Regions from separate parts of the Bacillus sp. AMCV2 genome, predicted to be linked through region 3. Evidence: riboswitches for the same ligand, from Rfam matches in the RefSeq annotation. Region 3 holds a riboswitch; each other region holds the start of a gene.
What was found. A riboswitch is a leader RNA that binds a small molecule or an ion and turns the genes downstream of it on or off. The one in region 3 is predicted to bind thiamine pyrophosphate.
Positions count from the first base shown of each region.

Region 1: another riboswitch for thiamine pyrophosphate. It lies ahead of thiC (phosphomethylpyrimidine synthase ThiC); the one in region 3 lies ahead of thiT (energy-coupled thiamine transporter ThiT).
Region 2: another riboswitch for thiamine pyrophosphate. It lies ahead of thiU (HMP/thiamine ABC transporter substrate-binding protein ThiU); the one in region 3 lies ahead of thiT (energy-coupled thiamine transporter ThiT).
Region 4: another riboswitch for thiamine pyrophosphate. It lies ahead of tenA (thiaminase II); the one in region 3 lies ahead of thiT (energy-coupled thiamine transporter ThiT).

Region 1 is NZ_JBVYIB010000002.1:950,659-955,200, forward strand. Features, by position in the region: gene spo0M (sporulation control protein Spo0M) at 1-546, opposite strand, end outside; gene AC0OMA_RS05005 (hypothetical protein) at 688-891, shown strand; gene AC0OMA_RS05010 (spore coat protein) at 975-1,247, opposite strand; partial or broken gene AC0OMA_RS05015 (Type 1 glutamine amidotransferase-like domain-containing protein) at 1,327-1,979, shown strand; TPP riboswitch at 2,048-2,155, shown strand; gene thiC (phosphomethylpyrimidine synthase ThiC) at 2,288-4,060, shown strand; partial or broken gene AC0OMA_RS05025 (BBE domain-containing protein) at 4,101-4,289, opposite strand.
Region 2 is NZ_JBVYIB010000002.1:1,386,424-1,390,965, reverse strand. Features, by position in the region: gene ykoH (two-component system sensor histidine kinase YkoH) at 1-1,227, opposite strand, end outside; gene ykoG (two-component system response regulator YkoG) at 1,231-1,917, opposite strand; TPP riboswitch at 2,019-2,131, shown strand; gene thiU (HMP/thiamine ABC transporter substrate-binding protein ThiU) at 2,228-2,830, shown strand; gene AC0OMA_RS07375 (ECF transporter S component) at 2,832-3,431, shown strand; gene AC0OMA_RS07370 (ABC transporter ATP-binding protein) at 3,418-4,542, shown strand, end outside.
Region 3 is NZ_JBVYIB010000002.1:3,004,863-3,009,404, forward strand. Features, by position in the region: rRNA gene AC0OMA_RS15655 (16S ribosomal RNA) at 151-1,700, opposite strand; TPP riboswitch at 2,165-2,266, shown strand; gene thiT (energy-coupled thiamine transporter ThiT) at 2,366-2,944, shown strand; gene AC0OMA_RS15665 (N-acetyltransferase family protein) at 2,986-3,507, opposite strand; gene floT (flotillin lipid rafts scaffold protein FloT) at 3,525-4,542, opposite strand, start outside.
Region 4 is NZ_JBVYIB010000002.1:1,237,178-1,241,719, reverse strand. Features, by position in the region: gene thiS (sulfur carrier protein ThiS) at 1-156, opposite strand, end outside; gene thiO (glycine oxidase ThiO) at 156-1,265, opposite strand; gene tenI (thiazole tautomerase TenI) at 1,249-1,866, opposite strand; gene tenA (thiaminase II) at 1,841-2,551, opposite strand; TPP riboswitch at 2,630-2,738, opposite strand; gene AC0OMA_RS06510 (monovalent cation:proton antiporter family protein) at 2,800-4,542, opposite strand, start outside.

The DNA of each region.
Region 1 (4,542 bases), 2.1 Mb from region 3:
TCCGGAAGTCGGAACGAATTCGAATTCTTGAACGAACGGAAGACGACGCTGGAAGTAGGGCGCTTGTTCGCAGTCTGCTTCGTTAAGACGGAAGCCCAGGTTTTCGATTGCTTCAAGCACATTTTCAATCCAAGGGTGCGCTTCAACGAAAATGCGGTCATGATCGGATTTATCGATACCGCCTTGAATGTCAAGGTCTGTCACCACGGCAACCTCTACTTTCCCTACAGTGATCGGCGTATCTAGAGGCAGAGTGAATGTGAACGGAAATTGATGCTCTTCACCAGGCTGAATGGTAAATAAACCAGTGACCCGGAAAGAATGAATTGTAGCGTATTTCCGGTGCTCTTCATCGTCTTTTACAATGACATACCGTGTGCTAAGCTGTAAATCGATATAACGGATGTCCTGAGCGATTTTTCCGCCTTTGACATGTACCGTTCCCCGTACTTCTTCTCCTGGAAAATATGCGTCTTTTTCTAAAATTGTATCTACTTTTGCAGCTCCAATTCCGGCACTTGCCGCAAGCTTTTTAAAAAATGACATGTTAGATCTTCCCCTTTTTCTTTTTTCTCAACAGATATACGTAAGAAGGAGGAAAAAAGATTCGTTTAATTCATACTTTTTTCCTATTATTCGTCTCGGCCTAGGGACAGACTAAGAATAATATTGAAAATAAAGGAGTGGATGGAAGTGAATAAAGAAAGTTTGGTTGCAGATGAATTACACAGAATGTTTTTGGCTGGTGAGCTGCAAATCACAGTAGAGGAGGATATAAACAATATTTCCGAAAGGCTGAGAAACGGCGATCTCAGTTTAGACCGATTAAGCGGTGAAGACGCGTTTATAAAAGAAACGGTAAACGAGGCTTTAAGAAGAGTGGAGCAATAAAAAAGAGGCGGCATCTCATCTTTGAGATCCCGTCTCTTTTGGTGGTCTTTGCTGTAAGATAAAGCGAATCGATTTGAAATTGCTCACCCGAGCCACCCCTTTTCTAACAGAAAATCTGACAGTTCATCTTGGAGATGAATGGCTGTATCTAATTGATCATGCAACGCTCTTCTGATGTGGGGATTTTCGGCTTCTGTTATTGCGACAGTGTATTTGTTAATGCTGGTTTTTATTGTTGTTAACAAATCAAGAATATCTTTGGGACAAAGACTTTGTTCAATGGGAAACCACCTCCTTTGTTTTTTTAGCAGCTCCTGATAAGAAAGTATTTGGCTTTGTTTCTTGCTTCTATACAAAATGCTATAATAAGCAACAAATTTGTTGGGGGGTGTGATGATGAAGCAGATTATTGCGATGGGGGGCGGGGGTTTTTCGATGGAGCCGGATAATTTGTCCCTCGATCAATATATCCTCAATCAATCAAAACGAGAGCAGCCTCGTATTTGTTTTTTGCCGACGGCGAGCGGAGATTCCCAAAACTATATTCAGCGGTTTTATCATGCATTTCAAACACTGGATTGTGTGCCGTCTATTTATCTTTGTTTAAGCCGCCATCAACAGATTTAGCTTCTTTTGTTATGGAAATGGACGTGATTTATGTTGGCGGGGGAAATACGCGGAATTTACTTGTGTTATGGAAAGAGTGGGGGCTGGACCATATTCTCAGGGAAGCATGGAAGAACGGTGTGGTCCTAGCTGGATTAAGTGCCGGTGCGATCTGCTGGTTTGAAGAAGGGGTGACAGATTCAGCCGGACCGCTGACAGGTTTGAAAAGTTTAGGTTTTTTGCAAGGGAGCTTTTGTCCCCATTATGACGGGGAAAAGGATCGGAGACCGGCATACCACCAGTTGATATCTAACAAGTTCTTATGCAGTGGCTATGCAGCGGATGATGGGGCTGCTCTCCATTTCATAAATGATCAGCTGTTTCAAATCGTGAGTTCAAGAGCGGGTGCAAAGGCATATCGGGTGATAATGGGGGAACATGAAGTATCTGAAATCCCGTTGCCGGTCAAATATTTGGGATGAATTAGCTGAATATTTTCTATATTCCTCTTTTTTTCAGATTGGTTTTATGTTAAGATGAGGGCGAAATCAATAGTTACTGGGGGTGCCCGCTTTCGGGCTGAGAGAGAAGGTAAGCTTCTTAACCCTTTGGACCTGATCTGGTTCGTACCAGCGTGGGGAAGTAGAGGAATTGTTTTTGTTATTGTCGTGCTGGGCAATAATATGTTTCTTTCTGACTGTAACCGGGTTCATTTATATGAATCCGGTTTTTTGTGCTGGTTATGGGCTTGATTTTGTCCTTTCAAACGAAGAAAGGGGAAGGAAAAGTAATGCAAAACAATTCAGTGCAGCAAGCCAACATTTCCATTATGTCAAGTTTTTCAGGTAGCAAGAAGGTATACGTGGAGGGTTCTTCTTCGGACATCCAAGTGCCGATGAGGGAGATTGCATTGAGTCCGACGACGGGATCGTTCGGCGAAGAGGAAAACGCGCCTGTGCGTGTCTATGATACAAGCGGACCGTATACGGACCCTGAAGTAACCATTAATATTCAAGAAGGATTAAAGCCGCTCCGCCAAAAATGGATCACAGAGCGCGGTGACGTGGAAGAGTATGAAGGTCGGGCTATAAAACCAGAAGATAACGGTTATAAAAAAGCAAATCCAAACGTAAGCTACCCAGGATTAAAGCGGAAACCGCTGAGGGCGAAGGCAGGTCAAAATGTTACTCAAATGCACTATGCAAAAAAGGGGATCATTACACCTGAGATGGAATTTATCGCCATTCGTGAGCATGTGTCTCCTGAATTCGTCAGAGACGAGGTAGCCAGCGGCCGGGCGATTATTCCTTCAAACATTAATCACCCTGAAAGTGAGCCAATGATTATCGGCCGGAATTTTCATGTGAAGATTAATGCAAATATCGGGAATTCAGCGGTTACGTCATCCATTGAAGAAGAAGTGGAAAAAATGACGTGGGCCATCCGCTGGGGAGCAGATACAATGATGGATCTCTCTACCGGAAAAGATATTCATACGACGCGTGAATGGATTATCCGCAATTGCCCCGTGCCTGTGGGAACTGTTCCGATTTATCAGGCGCTTGAAAAAGTAAACGGCGTAGCGGAGGATTTAACGTGGGAGATTTATCGTGATACGCTAATCGAGCAGGCAGAGCAGGGAGTGGATTATTTTACGATTCACGCGGGTGTTTTGCTTAGGTATGTACCGCTGACTGCCAAACGGACAACTGGTATTGTGTCACGCGGGGGAGCGATTATGGCGCAGTGGTGTCTGGCTCATCATCAAGAAAGCTTTTTATACACACATTTTGAAGAAATATGTGAGATTATGAAAACGTATGATATTGCTTTCTCTCTTGGGGATGGTTTGCGTCCCGGATCAATTGCTGATGCCAATGACGAAGCGCAGTTTGCTGAATTAGAGACGCTTGGAGAGCTGACGCAAATTGCCTGGAAGCATGATGTTCAGGTGATGATTGAGGGTCCTGGACATGTTCCGATGCATAAAATCAAAGAGAACGTCGATAAACAAATGGACATTTGTAAAGAAGCGCCTTTTTACACATTGGGGCCGCTGACAACGGATATTGCCCCGGGATATGACCATATTACTTCAGCGATCGGAGCGGCGATGATCGGTTGGTACGGGACAGCAATGCTTTGTTATGTAACGCCGAAGGAGCATTTAGGGCTGCCAAACCGTGATGATGTTCGTGAAGGAGTCATTACATATAAGATTGCTGCGCACGCTGCAGACCTTGCAAAAGGGCATCCTGGGGCGCAAATCCGGGATGATGCGTTATCGAAAGCCCGTTTTGAATTCCGTTGGCGGGATCAGTTTAATCTATCTCTTGATCCAGAGAGAGCGCTTGAATACCATGATGAAACCTTGCCTGCTGAAGGAGCAAAAACCGCTCACTTTTGTTCCATGTGCGGTCCGAAATTTTGCAGCATGAGAATTTCACAGGATATTCGGGATTATGCGAAGAAAAACGATCTCAGTGAAGCAGAAGCCATAAATAAAGGATTAAAAGAAAAAGCAAAAGAGTTTGTCGATACGGGAAGCAATTTATATCAATAAAAAAGATGAAGATGGAGAATGCTCCATCTTCATTTTTTTTTTAGAAAAACAGAGAGCGTCGAAGCGGCGGAATACTCTGTTCAAAGCGGAAAACATTTTCTGTATCATATTTCGTTTTGACACGGCGGAGTCGTTCAACGTTTTCGCCGTAATATGTTCTTGGCCAGTTTCTGATTTCGATATCTGGCCAATTTATGTAGTCTCCCATCGTTTCTCTCGATAGTCCGGATCATCCCGTGTTACGATACGTCCGGTCAATTTTGTCTTTTCCACACTCCCACCTCTCTTTCTCTCGTATTCTAGTTTCTCTAGCTTATGCGTTAGGGGAAAAGAGTGTATAAGGAAAAAGCGGGGATGCAATCTGATACAGTGTCAACACTCTCAAAAAAATAGTTGACAGGTCGGTATTGTATGAATTAACATGGTCAGTACAAATTTTTCAAATTTATCGCGCTGATCGGAACACCGAAGGCTCTTATCGT
Region 2 (4,542 bases), 1.6 Mb from region 3:
TGTTTTTCTGTTTCGTGCCTCATCTGCCCGGTAGAACCGTTCGAACAAATGCGGGATATGCTCATCAGGTATTCCGATGCCTTCATCCCTCACTGATAGAAACGGCCGTCCATTCCTCGTTCCGGCTGACATCTCAATAGGCTTTTCACTATACTTGATTGCATTATCAAGCAAAATGGTCAACAGCTGCTTGATGCGTTCTTCATCAGCCTTTACAAGCAGGCTCTCTTTATCTGTTTCAAGCAATATGTCACGCTGATAAACGGACTGGAGCGTTTGCATAACCGCGCGCGTCGCTTCAATCAGATCGATTGTTTTCAGATCAAGCTCGAGTCCTTGATGGCTTTTGGCCAGCGCCAAAAGCTGATTGGTCAGTTTTTTCATATGCACCGCTTCTGAGTGAATGGCTTCTATCGACTCCTCAAGCACCTCCGGCTTTTTTGCCCCCCACCGCTTCATCAGGCTGCTGTAGCTTTCTATAATGGTGAGTGGCGTTTTCAATTCATGTGAAGCATCTTGAACAAATTGCTGCTGTTTATCATAGTGCTCCTTCAGCATCATTGCCATTTCATTAAATGTCAGCCCCATTTGATACAATTCATCGTTGGACTGTCCCTCTAAAGAAATCGTTTTAAATTCTTTGTCTCGCTGTATGTCTTTCATTGTGATCATTAATCGTCTGATCGGATTGATGATTCGGCGGGCTAGCAAGCTGCCGGCAAAAAAAGAAGCAATGCAGACAGCAGCACTTGCAGCGATTAAGATGATTTTCAACAGAAACAGACTCTCTTCTGTGTTCTCCAGTCTTTCAACCAGCTGAAGAGACACCACTTGTCCATCGGTCCAAATCACCGGAACAGCAGCCTCGGCAAACAGCTTGCCGTCATGTTTCCTCACATCTGCCGTTTCTCCGCTATGAAAAGAGAGAGGAAAATCTTTATAGGCTTTTTCTTTTGTGATCGTCATAACGGCTTTTTGATCACCATTCACTACACGCACCATGCCATTTGCCGGAAGATAGGCCTGCAGCATATCCCGCAAAGCCACTCCTTCTGTTTCAGCGGCACGCAGCGCTTCGGCAATGTTATCCGTCTCATCAGCAAGCCGGGCCGCATCCTTTGATGTCAGCGCAGACGAAAAAATGAGATATACTGCGGTATGAACCAAAATTAATAAAATCAACAGTGATATTGATGTGTATAGATGAATCTTGGTCTTCAGCTTCATCGTTTACCCCTTAATGGCATAGCCGACCCCGCGAATCGTATGGATCAGCTGTTTTTCGTAAGGATAGTCCAGTTTTTTTCTGATGTATCTTATGTAGACGTCCACGACATTTGTATCACCGATATAATCAAATCCCCATACCGAGCTTAGAATTTGCTCCCTTGTCAGCACTTGCTGCGGATGCTTTAGCATATAGACGAGCAGATCAAATTCCCGCGGCGTTAATTCCACCTCTTTGTCTCCGCGTCTCACTTCACGGGTTTTTTCGTTCACCCGCAAATCGTCATATGTAAGAAAGGTGCCGATATCTTCAGTTTTTGTTCCATTTTGCCGCAACGCCGCCCTGATTCTCGCAAGCAATTCCTCGATTTCAAACGGCTTGGTGACATAGTCATTTGCACCGATGTCCAGACCTGTTACCTTATCAGGAATACTGTCTCGCGCCGTTAATAATATGACCGGTGTCTGCGAATCCGTTTTTCTCAAGCGGCGCAGCACTTCCAGTCCGCTAAGCCCCGGAAGCATGACATCAAGAAGCACCAAGGAATACCCGCCTTCCGCTGCCGCATCCAGACCTTCTGTGCCATTGTGTTTGATGGTGACGCTGTATCCTTCATATTCCAATTCAAGCTGTAGAACCCTGGCGATTTTTTCTTCATCTTCCACAATTAATATGTGTCCTTTTTCCAAATTTGATCATCCTCTCCCGTCCCTATATGAAAAAAATGATTTCGTTGTTTACAAAATGATTCTTATCATCTATTATGATGTCAAAATAAAAAATTGTATACGGAAAGCACTAGGGGTGCTGTTTTGGCTGAGATAAAGCGCGAAAGAAACGCGCTTTGATCCCTTATGACCCGATCTGGATAATACCAGCGTGGGGAAGTGCAGGTTGACCGAATGGTGTATTTTTTTGTGCGCTTAATCGATCTATGACTGCATATTCCCTTAGGATATGCAGTTTTTTATTTTACCAAAAAAACAGGAGGTCGGAGAAATGGAGCATATTTGCGGTACAAGCAGAATCGCCGGTTTTCGCTTCTCTTTATATCCGATGACGGATGATTTTATCAGTGTGATCAAGTCTGCGCTGAAAAAAACAGATACATCCAAGGTTTGGACGAAAACCGACCATATCAGCACGGTGTTACGCGGATCGATTGATCATGTATTCGATGCTGCAAAAGCCATTTACCTTCATGCAGCAAACAGCGAACAACACATCGTCATGAACGGCACGTTTTCCATTGGATGCCCGGGTGACACACAGGGGGATACATATCTTTCCAAAGGTGATAAGCGTGTCAATGAAGATGCTGTCCAAGGCTTGAAGGCGGAAGCGCCGTGCCAATTTGCCCTTTATCCAATGAACGAGCCGGATTATATGGGATTGATTATGAAGGCTGTCGACATTGCAAAAGCCCAAGGCACTTTCGTACAGGGTGTCCATTACGCGAGCGAGCTTGACGGGGATGCGCATGACGTATTCAGCACATTGGAAGCCGTTTTCCGCATGGCCGAGCAGCAAACAAACCACATCACCATGACTGTGAATCTTTCGGCTAACAGTCCATCAAGAAAAAACAGAAAGCAGGGATAACATGAAAAGCTGGAAAGTAAAAGAAATTGTCATCATGTCGGTTATCAGTATCGTATTTGCCGTTGTTTATTTATTATTTACACATTTCGGAAACGTGCTTGCAGGTATGTTTGGGGCAATCGCCTATGAACCGATTTACGGCATTTGGTTTATCGTTTCTGTGATCGCCGCGTACATGATTCGAAAACCGGGTGCGGCGCTCGTTTCTGAAATCATTGCCGCTCTCGTTGAGTGCCTGCTGGGAAATCCGTCTGGCCCGATGGTCATCGTCATTGGCATTGTTCAAGGACTCGGGGCTGAGGCTGTGTTTCTTGCAACACGCTGGAAAGCATACTCTCTCCCTGTCCTTATGCTGGCCGGTATGGGGTCTTCAGTAGCCAGCTTTATCTATGATCTCTTTGTTTCTGGCTATGCAGCCTATTCACCAGGTTATCTGCTCATTATGCTTGTGATCCGCCTCATTTCCGGCGCGCTTTTGGCGGGGCTTCTCGGAAAAGCTGTCAGCGACTCTCTCGCTTATACAGGTGTGTTAAACGGAATGGCACTCGGAAAGGAACTGAAAAAGAAACGGAAGCGGGCGTCAGAACATGCAAGCCTTTGATGAGCTTCTGACGGTTGAGCAGCTCAGCTTCTCTTATGAAGAAGACGAGAAACCGGTTTTTCAAGACATTTCGTTTGAGCTTCAAAAAGGAGAATGTGTTTTATTATTAGGACCGAGCGGATGCGGTAAAAGCTCGCTCGCCCTTTGTTTAAACGGTCTATATCCGGAGGCTTGCGACGGCATTCAGTCCGGACATGCATTTCTATTTCAAAAGCCGGTCACAGATGCTGAAACCTCCGAAACGATTGCTCAGCATGCCGGGGTCGTTTTTCAGGATCCTGATCAGCAGTTCTGCATGCTGACGGTGGAGGACGAAATAGCGTTCGGGCTGGAAAATCTGCAAGTTCCAAAAGAAGCAATGACAGAGAAAATCAACGCCGTATTAGAAAAATTACGCATTACCCATTTAAAAGAAAAAACGATCTCAACCCTTTCAGGAGGACAAAAGCAGAAAGTGGCTCTCGCCTGTATTTTGGCGATGGAGCCTGAGCTTATTATTTTAGATGAGCCGACCTCTCTTTTAGACCCTTTCTCAGCACGGGAGTTCGTTCATCTGATGAAAGATCTTCAGCGGGAAAAAGGTTTCAGCCTCCTCGTCATTGAGCACCAGCTTGATGAATGGGCGCCTTGGATTGAGAGAACGATCGTGCTCGACAAATCAGGCAAAAAGGCGCTGGATGGCCTGACGAAAAATCTATTTCAGCATGAAGCGGAGACACTAAAGAAATTGGGCATCGCCATTCCAAAGGTCTGTCATCTGCAGGAAAAGCTGAGTATGCCGTTTACTTTATCAAAAGAGATGCTGTTCAAAGAGCCTATTCCTGCCGGGCATGCCAAAAAGAAGAAAGCCCCTTCTGGGGAGAGTGTGCTTGAAGTCAGCAGCCTTTCGTTCGCGAGAGGACCGCAGGCGATTTTCAAAGACATCAGCTTTTCGTTGCGCGAAGGTTCTTTAACGGCGCTTGTCGGTCCGAACGGAACTGGAAAATCGACGCTCCTATCAGTTTTGGCCCGTCTCATGAAACCGCAAAGCGGCAAAATCCTTCTTAATGACCAGCCGCTGCAGAAATATAAAGAAAAAGAATTGCGTAAACGGATGGGATTTGTTTTTCAA
Region 3 (4,542 bases):
GATATCTTGTGTTACTAATTGAATGTGATGTCTACTGTTATCTAGTTTTCAAAGAACACGTTTCGAAGGAATGATCCTTCAAAACTAAACAAGACAGGGAACGTTCTGTTTATAAGACCCAAGGTCTTATATTCCGTATAATATCCTTAGAAAGGAGGTGATCCAGCCGCACCTTCCGATACGGCTACCTTGTTACGACTTCACCCCAATCATCTGTCCCACCTTCGGCGGCTGGCTCCTAAAAGGTTACCTCACCGACTTCGGGTGTTACAAACTCTCGTGGTGTGACGGGCGGTGTGTACAAGGCCCGGGAACGTATTCACCGCGGCATGCTGATCCGCGATTACTAGCGATTCCAGCTTCACGCAGTCGAGTTGCAGACTGCGATCCGAACTGAGAACAGATTTGTGGGATTGGCTTAACCTCGCGGTTTCGCTGCCCTTTGTTCTGTCCATTGTAGCACGTGTGTAGCCCAGGTCATAAGGGGCATGATGATTTGACGTCATCCCCACCTTCCTCCGGTTTGTCACCGGCAGTCACCTTAGAGTGCCCAACTGAATGCTGGCAACTAAGATCAAGGGTTGCGCTCGTTGCGGGACTTAACCCAACATCTCACGACACGAGCTGACGACAACCATGCACCACCTGTCACTCTGCCCCCGAAGGGGACGTCCTATCTCTAGGATTGCCAGAGGATGTCAAGACCTGGTAAGGTTCTTCGCGTTGCTTCGAATTAAACCACATGCTCCACCGCTTGTGCGGGCCCCCGTCAATTCCTTTGAGTTTCAGTCTTGCGACCGTACTCCCCAGGCGGAGTGCTTAATGCGTTAGCTGCAGCACTAAGGGGCGGAAACCCCCTAACACTTAGCACTCATCGTTTACGGCGTGGACTACCAGGGTATCTAATCCTGTTCGCTCCCCACGCTTTCGCTCCTCAGCGTCAGTTACAGACCAGAGAGTCGCCTTCGCCACTGGTGTTCCTCCACATCTCTACGCATTTCACCGCTACACGTGGAATTCCACTCTCCTCTTCTGCACTCAAGTTCCCCAGTTTCCAATGACCCTCCCCGGTTGAGCCGGGGGCTTTCACATCAGACTTAAGAAACCGCCTGCGAGCCCTTTACGCCCAATAATTCCGGACAACGCTTGCCACCTACGTATTACCGCGGCTGCTGGCACGTAGTTAGCCGTGGCTTTCTGGTTAGGTACCGTCAAGGTACCGCCCTATTTGAACGGTACTTGTTCTTCCCTAACAACAGAGCTTTACGATCCGAAAACCTTCATCACTCACGCGGCGTTGCTCCGTCAGACTTTCGTCCATTGCGGAAGATTCCCTACTGCTGCCTCCCGTAGGAGTCTGGGCCGTGTCTCAGTCCCAGTGTGGCCGATCACCCTCTCAGGTCGGCTACGCATCGTCGCCTTGGTGAGCCGTTACCTCACCAACTAGCTAATGCGCCGCGGGTCCATCTGTAAGTGGTAGCCGAAGCCACCTTTTATGTTTGAACCATGCGGTTCAAACAAGCATCCGGTATTAGCCCCGGTTTCCCGGAGTTATCCCAGTCTTACAGGCAGGTTACCCACGTGTTACTCACCCGTCCGCCGCTAACATCAGGGAGCAAGCTCCCATCTGTCCGCTCGACTTGCATGTATTAGGCACGCCGCCAGCGTTCGTCCTGAGCCAGGATCAAACTCTCCGATAAATGGATCACAGGTTAAGTTCACCGCATCCTGCGGCGACACCTGTGTGACCTGCGTCGTGCAGGTCCTAGTTTGACTGACTACGCACATCGCTGTGCGATTTATAAAAATGAATTAACAGGTACGTTTTATCTTGTTTAGTTTTCAAAGATCATTTCGTTACTTCTCAATGAAGCAGCTTTACTAATATAACATTCAGCTTCTTTTTTGTCAACAACTTTTTTCAAGTTGTTTTGAAGCATCTAGTTTGTGTCCGCTGTGCATCAGCGACGTTTAATAATATAACACCTGTATTTATTTATTGCAATAGTTTTTTTAAAAAATCTATAAAACAAATAAACTATAATCCTCGCCATGATTTCTAAAGCGTGTGTATCATATAACTTTCTTAAAAGAACATATACATCAGTCATGTGATCTTGTTGTTTTTTTTGTTTTCTTGTATAGTAGAAACGAACTAAATACTGATGACCACAAGGGGAGCATTAAAGCTGAGAGTGAGCGGTTTCGTTCTGACCCTTTGAACCTGTTAGTTAACGCTGGCGTAGGGATGTGGCAAAGTCAAATGAATTGCAGATCGTAAAGCAGTGCGTGGAACTTTTCTCATCCTTCCGCGTGCTGCTTTTTTGTTGTCCTTTTGGTTGTCTGTCAATGGAAGGAGATAGATATGAATCAATCTAAGCAACTGGTTCGCCTTATTGAAATTGCCATTATGACAGCAGCAGCCGTTATTTTAGACATTGTCTCAGGAATGTTTCTTAGCATGCCTCAAGGAGGCTCGGTCTCCATCATGATGATTCCGATCTTTTTAATTTCGTTTCGCTGGGGTGTCAAAGCAGGTCTTACTACAGGTTTGTTGACAGGTCTAGTACAAATAGCAATCGGAAACTTGTTTGCTCAACATCCTGTACAGCTATTGTTAGATTACATTGTCGCTTTCGCAGCAATCGGCATAAGCGGCTGTTTCGCTTCTTCTGTCCGTAAAGCCGCTGTATCAAAAACAAAAGGGAAATTGATTGTTTCAGTGGTCAGCGCAGTTTTCATCGGCAGTTTGCTGCGCTATGCCGCGCATGTCATTTCAGGAGCTGTGTTTTTCGGCAGCTTTGCTCCAAAAGGAACGCCGGTATGGATTTATTCTTTAACTTATAATGCGACTTACATGGTTCCTTCATTCATTATTTGTGCAATTGTCCTATGTTTATTATTTATGACAGCACCCCGTTTGCTTAAAAGTGACAAAGCGTAAAAGTGACAATCCCCCAGCGAATTCCGCTGGGGGATTGTTCGTTATCTGTTAAGAAGTGTTTTTAAAGCTGAAAGATCCGGCCAGCCAAGACCTACTTCTTTCAGCCTTACTCCGTCAATTTCAAAGTTGTCCTCCGCTACTCTTTCAGGTGAATAGGCCTGATAAAATATAATCGAGGGATTCTGCTCAATAACCCAAACAAACATACTTGAAAAACCATGTTGAAGCAAAAACTCCGCTCCTTTTGCTAAGAGCGCCCTGCCTGCACCTTGCCGCTGGCGCTCTTCCACAAGATAAATAGCGTATAACTCGCCGTCATAGCCTTCTTGTTCAGATCGAATAGGTCCAAATGAAGCAAAGCCGAATACTGAACCCATTTCGTCCTGAGCAACAAATACTCCCTTTAACGAGCGACTTTTCCATTTGTCTTCAAATTCCTTATAGTTCAGGCTGTTTAAATAATCAATCGGGATAATTTCGTGGTATGTTGTCCTCCAGCTGTCTACATGCACTTTTGCAATGTCCTTTATATCCTCTAACTTCGCTTCACGTACAGTTACCATACGGTTCTGCCCTTTCCTTACTCTGATTTTTGGATCGTTTTGGCTTCTTTGATTTCATTTGTTAATTCATTAATGCTTTGTTTTACGTTTCCTTTTCCTGAAAAGTTCTCAAGCATTTCTTTTACATCAATTCCTGAGGATGCTTTTAAACTTTCTTGCAGACTTGACATTAAGTTCGTCGCATAGCTGGTTACTTTGTTTGCTCCGCTTGATTCACCGCTTCCTCCTGTATCGACAACGGTGATTTTATCAATATTTGAAAGAGGTGCCGCTGCTTGTTTCGCGTATTCCGGAAGCATTTTGACAATCATATCGAAAATCGCCGCCTGCCCGTACTGTTCAAAGGCAGCCGCAATTTTCTCTTTTGCTTCCGCTTCTGCAAGACCTTTCAGGCGGATAACCTCTGCCTCTGTCTCTCCTTTCGCTTTTTCCGCTTCTGCTTTTGCTAGCCCGTCAATTCTTACTTTTTCCGCCTCAGCCTTTGCCATTGCTTCAATACTGTACTTCTTGGCATCGGCTTCCGCGAGCTGTTTGGCTTTCTCTGCTGCTGCGGACTGCTCAACAGAATAACGGTCTGCATCGGCTTTTTTCTTTACCTCTGAGTCGTATTGACGTTCACGGCGAAGAATTTCTTTTTCTTCTAGTTCTATTTGTTTTTGGCGTTCGATAATTTTAACCTGCATTTCCTGCTCTGTGACTTGCTGGCGCGCTCTGGCAGTCTCTAAATCATATGCTTGGTCGGCATTCGCTTTTGCCGTATCTTGTTCTCTGCGGAATTCAGCCATTTTGAGCTGATTGAGTTTTTCAGCTTCAGCGATTTCCGTCGCCCGTTCAAGTTCTGATTTTTTTGCGTCTTTATCGGCTTCTGCCCGCTTAATTCGTGTTTCTTTATCAGCCTCTGCTGTTGCGATATCAGCATCGCGTTTTACTTGGGCAATTCTCGGTTTCCCTAATGATTCAAGATAACCGTTTTTATCACGAACATCTTTAATGGTAAACGAGACGATTACAAGCCCCATTTTCGCGAGATCCTGT
Region 4 (4,542 bases), 1.8 Mb from region 3:
ACAAAGCTCAACCTCGTGATAGCGTTCTTTCCCGATTATTTCTTTATTTCTTTCCACGATAACGATTTTATTTTCAAGCTGATACGACGCCAGCAGGTCTTGAATTGTACCTGTGTCTTTTTCCCACTTCACGTCTTTACCGTTCAGCTGTAGCATCATATCTGAACCGCCTCCTTGCGATCAATTCGGAATGCGTGCAGCCAGTCTTGGTTGACCTCTTTATTCATGATGAGATCACTGATCAAAGCGCCCGTTGCGGGAGCAAGCAGGATGCCATTTCTGAAATGACCAGCCGCAAATAAAATACGGCTGTCCTCAGGATGTCTGCCGATGTACGGTTTTCCATCCTTTGTTCCCGGCCGGAGTCCCGCCCAAAAACGATCCACCTTCATATTCTGTATAGCCGGCAGCATCGTTTTTGCTTTTTTCATAACCGATTCCAATCCGCCAAGATCTGGTGTTTCACTCCAGTCCCCCGGCTTCATTGTCGCGCCGACAACCAGTCTGCCGCTTTTTCTCGGTACGATATAGCAATGGTCATGATAAAGCGTTTTTGTCAGCGGGATATCATCATTCCAAACGGACAGGCACTCCCCTTTTACAGGGAGAAAAGCATTGTTCAGTCCGAGCTGTTTAAAAAACATTCCGCTCCACACCCCGCTGGCAACGACAACATGATTAGCCCATACGTCTCCACTAGGGGTCTTGATGGACAGGGCTTCACCGTCACGTTCGACATGCAGGACGGGCGTATGCTCAAAAATCTCCGCCCCAAGCATTTTTGCTGCTTTCACATATGCCTTGCAAACAAAATAAGGCTCCACATGCACATCATCCTGAATAAAAGATGCACCAAAGATGTCACCTGACGCATACGGCTCTTTTTCTAACACCTCTTCTTTTGAATACCAGCTGACAGAGTCCAAATCGTCCATCTGTCTCAGCTGCAGCACATCTTCTTCAGAAAATGCAAGCTTAAACATACCGCCGTTATGCTGCCTGATATCCACACCAGATAATGCATAAAGCTCTTCTCCAAGACCTTTGTACAGACGCTGACTGTGCATGGCGAAATCAAAAAACGCGTCACGTTCCTCGCATTCGGCATGGGCGCCCAGCATTCCGGCAGCGGCACTTGTCGTTCTGCTGCCCATTGTTCCGCTTTCAAACAATGCGGTGCTTTTGTTTTCCTTTGCCAAATGATAAGCAATCGCGGAACCGATAATTCCGCCTCCAATGACAACTGCATCATAATGCCTTTTCATAGCGCATCTCCTTTAGCTTGCGGGAATATCGTCTGGCAGCTTCCAAAGGGTCAGCGGAAGAAAAAATTCCCGACATGACAGCGATGCCATCTGCTCCTGCTTGTTTTACGTCTCTTAATCTGTCTGGCGTCATTCCGCCGATGGCAATAACCGGGATGGAAATCCGCTGTTTAATATCTGACAGCAAAGACACACCTCTGCCTTCAAGACCCTTTTTGCAATCTGTTTCAAACACATGGCCGAACAACACGTAGTCTGCGTCTTCCTTTTCTGCTTGAACCGCTTCCTCCAGTGAATGCACGGACCGCCCGATATGAAGGTGAGGAAATCTGGCTCTTACCTGCTTCGGCGAAAAGCTGCTGCTTGGCAGCTGCACGCGATGAATCGTAGAAAAAAGCGCAATATCCACGCGCCCGTTCATCACCAGTTTTCGTTTATCTATACCGCCTTCAAAAATAAGCTCGAGCAGTTTCAGAATATCTGCCGCCGATTTTGAGCGTTCCCGAATGTGAATAAAATCAACTTCATTCTGAATCGAAATGATGGTTCTCGCTAGCTCTTCTACCGGCTTGCAGTTATCCGTTATGGCGTGAAGCTCCACATTCCTCCACCTCTTTTATGCCGCGCTCCGACCAGCCTTCTTTTTGATAGGCCATTCCCCAAAATTGATATTCATAGAAGCTGGAGATGACAAAATTCTCTTTCATCTTGGCACGCACTTCCTCCGTGCTGTTTTCCGCCAGCTCATCAAAGCGGTTGATTTGCTCCTCAACCTGTTGTCTAAACCAGTCACCGCCGTACGTCCCAATCCACTTTTGATAAATCGGATGCCCAGGATCGCAATGCAGCAATTTCTCACCAACCTCGTAATAGAGCCAGTAGCATGGCAGCAAGGCCGCTAAGATTTCAGCGAAATTCCCACTCAAAACCGAACGGTACATATGGGATGTATAAGAGTACGCCGTAGGAGACGGCTTAAACGCCTTACGCTCTTCCTCGCTGATTTCCAACAGCTCGGCAAACTCGCGATGAAGCGCCATTTCCGCCTCATATGTACCTTGGGCATGGCTTGCCATCCTCCCCGTTGTAAAAAGGTCCTTCGCATAAGCTGCGCCAAATGACTGCACCTTTGCAAAATGCGTTAAGTAATAGGAATCCTGAAGTACGTAGTATTTAAAACGGTCAATCGGAAGCGTTCCGTCACCGATTCCTTGAACGAACGGATGGACAAAGCTCCCCTCCCACCATTCTGCGGCTGCGCTGCGGCATTCTTCTGAAAACTTCACAAATCATTCCCCCTCTGAAAATAAAAAAACCACTTTCCCGCAAGGAAAAGTGGTTTGGAATTGGCATAGTAAAATAACACAAATACCGCTCCACTTCCCTACGCAGGTCTGAACCTGTTCAAGTTATGAGGGTCTAAAAGTCACACTTTTATCTCAGTCCTTATGAAGGACACCCCTAGTGGTTAAACGAATACATATTGAATTGTTCTGCACCTCTATATTAACACGAATCCTTATTTGGTCAAGATTTATCCTTCCAATGTTTTCTTAAGATCCGTTACGTACCCCCGAGATCCGGTGACAATTAAGCGATCTCCCAGTTTCAGCCTTGTATCCCCATGAGGAACAATGCTGTCCACACCTCTGAAAATCCTGACAAAGATGACGTCACCTGTTAAAGGGAATTCCCGTAAAATCACACCGTCGTATTTACTGTTCTCCATATTAATTTGATACAGTGAAGACTCCTGGTTCGTGAGCAGCTTCATGACGCCAGGCGCTTCAATCAGTGCGCGAAGCAACGTTTTTGTCGACAGCAGAATAGAAAAGATGCTGATTCCCTGCTCCTTCAGAGCTGCTTCATGCTCCGGTGATCCTACGCTTGCAATGACTCTTTCTGTGCCTTTTTCTTTTGCAAGTAATGCAATGTCTGCATTCATATCTTCATTTCCTGTCGCCACAACGAGGATATCCGTTTCAAAAATGCCGAGTGATTCAAGCGTCTCGTGTTCATAGTCAGAAATTGTTTCAACAGCAAACACTGATTCTGACAGCTTTTCCTCTGCATTCTCTTGGTAGACGTGTACAACACGCACGTCATACTCTTCCTCTGGCAATTCGAGTGTAACAGGCAAAGTCATTTGATTGGCGCCGATGAACGTAATCGTCTTTTTCTCCTCCGGCTGCTCTTCCCGTTTGTATAATTTTTTAAAACAGATCGGCGTAAAAATACTTGCAATGACGGCTACTAAAATTAGCGCTCCTGACATATTTGCACTGATCACGTGAAGCTGCTGGCCGATTGTTGCAGCGGCAATCACGAGCGAAAGCGTTGATGTCAGCAAGAAACCAGACGCGAAAATGGTTCGGTTATCATACCACTTCTTTAAGTACATGACAGGAATGATTTTGCTGACTAACAGCGCCAGCAGCAGGAGCGGAATCATGATTAAAATTGTTTTATCCTGAAAAAGAGTCCAAATATCCAGCTTCACACCGACCATCACAAAGAAAATCGGTATTAAGAACCCATAACCAAATGAATCCAGCTGCTGAACAAGTTCTTTGTTTGGCGAAAGCAGGGAAACGAGAACCCCCGCTAAGAAAGCGCCGAGAATATTTTCCGCCCCAAGTGATTCAGACAGGGCAACGAGTACAATAATTAACGTAAAAATGGCACGCGTCCCGATCTGGATCGTCCCTTTTGACATGGACTGAACAAAAGAGCGATGTTTAAAGACCCGGCCGAAAAAGTATAGCACCACTCCGGCCGCAAACAGAATCATCAGGAGCCACATGTTTCCGCTGTCCTCTCCGTATAAAGAAGAAAAAACAGCAAGAAGAATCATCGTGGCCAAATCAGCAATAACAGCAACAAGCAAAATAATCTGCCCGATATTTGAATTCATGATCCGTTCTTCTTTTAATGTTGGAACGACAACGCCTAACGATATCGTTGAAATAATCAGGGTCATTAAAAAAGCATTTTGGATAAATCCAGCCAAGACGAACCCATAGGACAAGAGCAATGATAAAATAAAAATGCCGACAAAAATAATAGATGCCGCAGCAAACGTATTAGGCGCTTCCTTGCCGTTCGGCAGGAACTGCTTTTTCTTCCCTTTCTCAAACGATGAAAAATCAATTTCAAGCCCGCTTAAAAACATTAAAAAGATAAACCCAAGCATAGAAAGTGTCTGGAGCCAGGTGTCACCCTCCACAACTAAATTAAGGCCGCTTTTCCCAATAATCAGCCCCATAATGATTTCAGC